Ruegeria pomeroyi DSS-3: one gene and its partner. The protein of the gene in region 1 interacts with the protein of each later gene in a pairwise test. Links are inferred from orthologs where the notes say so. Each region holds a gene or a part of one and is shown on either strand. Other genes may lie near its edges. The genes, in order: SPO_RS13125 and mrdA.

Region 1 (3,403 bases):
GGCCGCGCACCGAGGCGCTGGCGCGCGCGCTGGTCGATGGCATGACCCAGCAGGGCGGGCCGATGAACCGCCGCCCCCTGCGCGGGGCGTCGTTCTCGGTGCTGAAGGCCGCCGATATCCCCTCGGTCCTGATCGAAATCGGCTTTCTGTCGAGTCCGCGCGATCTGAAGAACCTGCAAGACGCGAAGTGGCGCGCCGCAATGGCGGCAGGCATCCGCAACGGGCTGGAAAACTGGCGCCAGGCCGATCTGGAACGGCGCGGGCTGGTCCGCCAATAGCGCGTGCCTTGGGGGAGGAACCGGGGCGCTGCCCCGGACCCCGAGGTATTTTTCAACAGAAGAAAGCGGCACGTGGCGGCAAAACTGTGCCGGGCGTTTTGACCATGGCGCGCGAGAAGCCTATATAGAAGCCACCGCGGTAAAAAGGCAGCCTAAGTGATCCGGTTCATCCTCTCTTTCTTCGGGGCGATCTTCAGCCTCGTCACCTTGGGTGTTTTCATGGTCGCGCTGACCATCGGGGGCGTGTTCTGGATGTATGGCCGCGACCTGCCCAGCCACGAATCGCTGGCCCAGTACAAGCCGCCGACGATCAGCCGGATCTATTCGGGCGAGGGGCAGCTGATCGACGAGTTTGCCAAAGAACGGCGCCTGTTCACCCCGGCGGACGAAATCCCCGATCTGATCAAGCAGGCCTTCATTTCGGCCGAGGACAAGAATTTCTATACCCACCAGGGCTATGACCTGCGCGGGATCGCGGCTGCCGGGATCGAGGCGGTGCGCTCGCGCGGGAGCAATGTGCGCGGCGCCTCGACCATCACCCAGCAGGTGATGAAGAACTTCCTCTTGTCGGGCGACCGCAAGGCCGAGCGCAAGATCAAGGAGATCATCCTGGCCGCAAGGCTGGAGCAGACGCTGAACAAGGAACAGATCCTCGAGCTGTACATGAACGAGATCTTCCTCGGCCAGAACTCCTATGGTGTGACGGCGGCCGCGCAGACCTATTTCAACAAGACCCTGGCGGAACTGGCCCCGCATGAGGCCGCGACCTTGGCTGCGATGCCCAAGGCGCCGTCGGATTATCACCCGGTGCGCGAGCGCCAGCGGCTGCTGGACCGGCGCAACTATGTGCTGCGCGAGATGCGCGAGAACGGCTATATCGACATGGCCACTTATGAGGCCGAGCGCGAGATGCCGCTGCGCTCGGTTCAGAACGGCGATTTCGAAGGTTTCCGCACCGCCCTGCCGCCGCGCGATTATTTCACCGACGAGATCCGGCGCCAGCTGAGCGAGGATTTCGGCGAGGGAGAATTCTTTACTGGCGGCTTCACCGTGCGCGCCTCGATCGACGAGGAGATGCAGGTGGAGGCGGCCAAGGCGCTGCGCGAGGCCCTGCAGAAGTACGATCGCGGGCGCGGCAAGTGGCACGGCACCGGCAAGAGCATCGAACCGGCCAAGCTGGGCGATGAAGAGGTCTGGCGGGCTGAACTGGCCGCGACCGAGGTGGCGCGCGACGTCGATCTGGGCGGGCGCTGGCATCCGGCGGTGGTGCTGGGCGTGGGCGAACAGGACCTGAGCGTCGGGGTCGAGGACGGCCCGGCCAAGGGGCGTGTGCCGCGCTCGGACATCAAGTGGATGAAGGGCAGCTTCAAGGATAATTTCAAGCTGGGCGACGTGGTGCTGGTGCGCAAGGCGGACGAGGACTGGTCGCTGCGCCAGGTGCCCGAGGTGCAGGGCGGGTTCATGGCGATGGACGTCAATACCGGCCGGGTGCTCGCGATGCAGGGCGGGTTCAGCTATCAGGACTCGGTGTTCAACCGCGCCACCCAGGCGCTGCGCCAACCCGGGTCGAGCTTCAAGCCATTTGTCTATGCCGCGGCGCTGGACAGCGGCTACAGCCCGGCGACCATCGTGGTTGACGCGCCGATCGAGGTGAATACGCCCCAAGGCCTGTGGCGACCCAAGAACGCGTCCAACAAGTTCTACGGACCGACACCGCTCAGGACCGGGATCGAACGGTCGCGGAACCTGATGACCATCCGACTGGCGCAAGAGGTGTCGATGCCGGTGGTGGCGGGCTATGCCGAACGGTTCGGGGTATATGACCACATGGGCCCCTTCCTGGCCAACGCGCTGGGATCGGAAGAGACCACGCTTTACAAGATGGTGGCCGCCTATGCCATGTTCGCCAATGGCGGCGAGCGGGTGGAGCCGACCCTGGTTGACCGGATCCAGGACCGGTTCGGCAAGACCATCTATCGCCACGACCAGCGTGACTGCGTTGATTGCCTGTCGGACCGTCTGGAGCCGGATCAGGCCCCGCGCATCGTGACCAACCGCGAGCGGGTGATGAATGCGATCACCGCCTATCAGTTGACCTCGATGATGCGCGGCGTGGTCGAGCGCGGCACCGCCAGTGGCACGGTCAAGCTGCCGGTGCCCACCGCGGGCAAGACCGGCACCACCAACGATGCCAAGGATGTGTGGTTCATCGGCTTCACATCGAATATCGTGGCCGGCTGCTATATCGGTTATGACCGGCCGCAGCCGCTGGGCCGGGGGGCGTCGGGGGGCGGCATGTGCGGCCCGGTGTTCCAGAGTTTCATGACCGAGGCGGTCAAGAAATTCGGCGGCGGCCCCTTCGAAATTCCGCCGGGCGGGCATTTCATCAAGATCGACCGTTTCACCGGCGCGCGTCTGCCCGATGACGCTTCGGGCGAGTATGTAGTGGCCGAGTACTTCCGCGACGGCGAAGAGCCGATCTTTGGTCTGACCTATGACGGTGGCTTTGCCATGGGATCGAACCTGCCGCTGTTCGAAGAGGTGCAGCAATCCGGCCAGCAGGTGCGCACCTCGACCGGGGCGGTCACCACGGTGGGGCCCAAGGCGAATTTCGGCACTGTCAGTTCCGGCGGGCTTTACTGAAGCAAGGCGCGTGCCAGAACCGAGGCCTCGTGTTGGCGCAGGCAGAGCCGCGCGGTTTCGTCGAAACCGCCACAGCCGCTGCGCAATTCGGGGAAGAGCGCAAACAGCTCATCGCGGGCCGGTTCGGCCAGCGCCTCCAATCCCAGGCTGCCGGGAAAGAAACTCTCCGAGGCGACGCCTTCGGCATAGATGATCTCATGCCGGTCGAACATCAGGTGGACATAGGTCACCGTCGGGCAGGGCGCGCGGCGAATATGGCGATCGTCGCGCAGATGGACAGCGGCGGCCAGCACCTCGGTCTGGCCGGTCAGCAGCGATGCCTGATAGCCGCTCAGCAACAGGCGGTGCTGTGGCGAGACAAGGAGATCGCGCAGCGCGCCCAGCTTGCCGCTGGCGATGCGAATGGGGGCGAACCGTCCCTTGCCGGGAACGCTGCGGCGCCCGGTCCAGCGCACCGGTTGCAAGCCGTTGTCGCGGGTCAG
Region 2 (3,265 bases), 2.3 Mb from region 1 along the record:
TTTTCGGGCAGGAAGTTCAGCCGAGACTGGGTGCCCTGCATGAAGCCCCGCCCCGACCAGCCGCCCGACCCCAGCGCGATCTTTGACTGGGTGATGTGATAGCCGGCGCCGAGCGGATCCGAGGACGGGTCCAGAAAGGTGTCGATGCGGCGGAACTGATAATCCTTGAGCAATTGCCAATCGGTTCCACGGCTTTTGAACACGGCCGTGATCAGCCCCACGCCCGCCGCGATGACGGCGGCGAAATAGGCCCAATGCACCCCGGCCAGGAACATCAACGCCCCACCCGCAGAGAGCAGCAGGATGGCGGTGCCCAGGTCGGGCTGTTTCAACACCAGCGCGGTGGGGACCAGGATGATCAGCACCGGCACCAGCACCCAGAGCGGGCGCGAGGTCTTCTTGCCCGGCAGCCAGTCGTAATAGGCTGCCAGCACCATCACCAGGGTGATCTTGGTCAGCTCCGAGGGTTGCAGGCGCATGAAACCCAGGTCGATCCAGCGCTGGGCGCCCATGCCGACGGCGCCGAACAGCTCGACCATGACCAGCAACACCAGCGATCCGCCATAGGCGACGGCGGCCATGTTGCGCCAGAACCAGATCGGCACCATCGCCACCGCGGTCATCACCACCAGCCCGGCCATGAACCGCTTGATCTGCGGTTCGGCCCAGGGGCTGAACGAGCCGCCGGCGACGGAATAGAGCATCAGGAAACCGGCCGAGGCGACCGAGATCAACAGCAGCGTCAGCGGCCAGTTCATGTAGAGAATCTTGCGCAGGCCGCTGGGTGTCGATTTGACCGTATACTCAAGATAGCTCATGCGCGGTCCTTGTCCTCGGGCCGGGTGACCGGGCGCAACTCGCGGCGCAGCCGTTCCTGCTGCGCCTCGATCCGGCTGCGGTCCTTGGCCGGATAGGACTCGAGTGGCGGGAACCCGTCATAGAGCGCCTGAAGCAGGATGTCGCGGGCGATCGGCGCCGCCGCGGTCGAGCCGCCGCCGCCATGTTCGACCACCACCGACACCGCGAAACGCGGGTTGTCGAAGGGGGCGAAGCAGACAAACAGCGCATGGTCGCGGCGTTCCCAGGGCAGGTCCTCGTTGCGGATCACCCCGGCGGCACGCTCGGCGGCTGTAATGTTGCGGACCTGACTGGTGCCGGTCTTGCCCGCCATCCGGTTGTCATCGGCCAGGATGCGGCTGCGATAGGCGGTGCCACGGCGATTGTTGCTGACCGCGTACATGCCCTTGCGCAGGCGGCGCAGGTTGGCCTGGTTCACCGCCAGCGGCTCGCCCGCGCCCGAGGGCTGCTCGACCCCGTCGATGGATTTCACCAGCCGCGGCGCCACCTTGCGCCCGGTGGCGATCCGGGCGGTCATCACCGCCAGTTGCAGCGGCGAGGCCAGCATGAAGCCCTGACCGATCGAGGCGTTGGCGGTATCGCCGACCAGCCAGTCCTGGCCATGCACGCGCGCCTTCCAGTCGCGGTTGGGGGCCAGCCCGCGCGCCACGGCGGACATCGGGATATCGTGGCGGACGCCCAGGCCGAACTCCTCGGCCATGGCCGAGATCCTGTCGATCCCGACCTTGAGCGCCACGTCGTAGTAATAGACGTCGCAGCTCTGCTCCAGCGACTCTTCCAGGTTCATATGGCCGTGGCCGCCGCGTTTCCAGCAATGGAAACGGCGGTTACTGACCTCGAGGAAGCCGGGGCAATAGACCGTCTCCTCGGGGTTGGTGATCCCTGCCTCGAGCGCCGCCATCGCGGTGATCATCTTGAAGGTCGAGCCGGGCGGATAGGCGCCCTGGACCGACTTGTTGGCCAGCGGGCGATAGGGGTCCTCGGTCAGGCCCCGGTAGTCGGCCACCGAGATGCCACGCACGAACAGGTTGGGATCGAAACTGGGGGCCGAGGCGATGGCGCGCAGGTCGCCGGTTTCGCAGTCGATGACCACGGCAGCCGCGCTTTCCTGTCCCAATCTTGCCTGCACATAGGATTGCAGCGCCGAGTCCACGGTCAGCTGCAGATCGGCGCCGGGCTTGCCCTCGCGCCGGTCCAGCTCGCGCATGACGCGGCCATTGGCGTTGACTTCGACCCGTTTGGCGCCGGCCTTGCCGCGCAGCAGATCCTCTTGCTTGGCCTCCAGCCCGACCTTGCCGATCTGAAAGCGCGGGATGCGCAGCACCGGTTCAGGGTCCTGTATCTGGCTCAGGTCATAGTCGCTGACCGGGCCGACATAGCCCACCACATGGGCAAAATCGCTGGCCTGCGGATAGACCCGGGTCAGGCCGACCTCGGGCGTGATGCCGGGCAGGGCGGGGGCGTTCACCGCCACTTTCGAGATATGTTCCCAACTGATCTGGTCGGCCAGGGTAACAGGCAGGAAGGGCGGCGAGCGGCGCATCTCGGCCAGGGCGCGGTCCAGTTCCTCGGGATCGAGCGGGATCAGACGCTGCAGATTGGCAACCACCGCATCCACATCGCCCGCGTCCTCGCGCACCATGACGATCCGATACGAAGGGGTGTTCTGGGCGATGATGGCACCGTTGCGGTCAAACAGCTCGCCCCGGGACGGCGGGATCAGGCGGATGTTGATCCGGTTTTCCTCGGCCAGCAGGCGAAACTGATCGGCCTGATCGACCTGCATATAGCGCATGCGCATCGCCAACCCGCCGATGAAGGCCGCCTGTATCCCGCCCAGCAGCAGGGTGCGGCGGGTCAGAACCCGCTGTACCTTGTCCATGTCACGGGCCGACCGTCTCATCTCAGCGCGCTCCCAGAGTCTCGGCATCCGCAGGTGTCAGATGGCGCACGCCGAACACCGCCTGGCTGGCCCCGGCTACCAGAGGATAGATAAGGATGGTCAGCACCAGTTGCGAGGCCACCAGGAACAGCGGCGCCTGATCGACAGAGGTGATCGCCAGCACGATCCGGTAAAGCAGGGCAATCGCCATCAGCACCACCGCCACCGCCAACCATTCCGCGACAAAGCCGGTCTCGCCATGATTGCCGAAACGGCTGTGAAGGAACACCGTGCCCGCCACCGTCAGCGCCGCCAGCAGGCCGGGCGGGCGCTGCAGCAGCAGATCGGCCAGCAGGATCACGATGGCGATCAACAGCGGCGGCACGAAATCGGGTCGGCGCAGCGACCAGGCCAGTGTCAGCGCCAGGAGCAGATCGGGCGAGGCCCAGCGCTTGGGCAAGGTATCCAGCGGCAGCAGGTGAAAGAACAGGATCACCATCGCCAAACCGGCATAGCTCAGGCGCA

Evidence for each region.
Region 2: the proteins of SPO_RS13125 (region 1) and mrdA interact in binary tests that used the Escherichia coli proteins (3 or more experiments, as listed by UniProt). The link is inferred for Ruegeria pomeroyi DSS-3 from one-to-one orthologs.

What each region holds. Positions count from the first base shown.
Region 1 is NC_003911.12:2,740,044-2,743,446, reverse strand. Bases 90-3,177 are described here. They hold SPO_RS13125 (penicillin-binding protein 1A), read left to right. Parts: upstream 90-434; coding sequence 435-2,921; downstream 2,922-3,177. Other genes in these bases: SPO_RS13120 (Hint domain-containing protein), read right to left, coding at 2,915-3,177; SPO_RS13130 (N-acetylmuramoyl-L-alanine amidase), read left to right, coding at 90-278. Also shown: more of SPO_RS13130, read left to right, coding at 1-89; more of SPO_RS13120, read right to left, coding at 3,178-3,403. UniProt on the Escherichia coli protein: Cell wall formation. Synthesis of cross-linked peptidoglycan from the lipid intermediates.
Region 2 is NC_003911.12:428,916-432,180, forward strand. What follows is about bases 289-3,238. They hold mrdA (penicillin-binding protein 2), read right to left. Parts: upstream 2,762-3,238; coding sequence 815-2,761; downstream 289-814. Other genes in these bases: rodA (rod shape-determining protein RodA), read right to left, coding at 289-818; SPO_RS02115 (hypothetical protein), read right to left, coding at 2,763-3,238. Outside these bases: more of rodA, read right to left, coding at 1-288; more of SPO_RS02115, read right to left, coding at 3,239-3,265. UniProt on the Escherichia coli protein: Catalyzes cross-linking of the peptidoglycan cell wall. Responsible for the determination of the rod shape of the cell. Is probably required for lateral peptidoglycan synthesis and maintenance of the correct diameter during lateral and centripetal growth.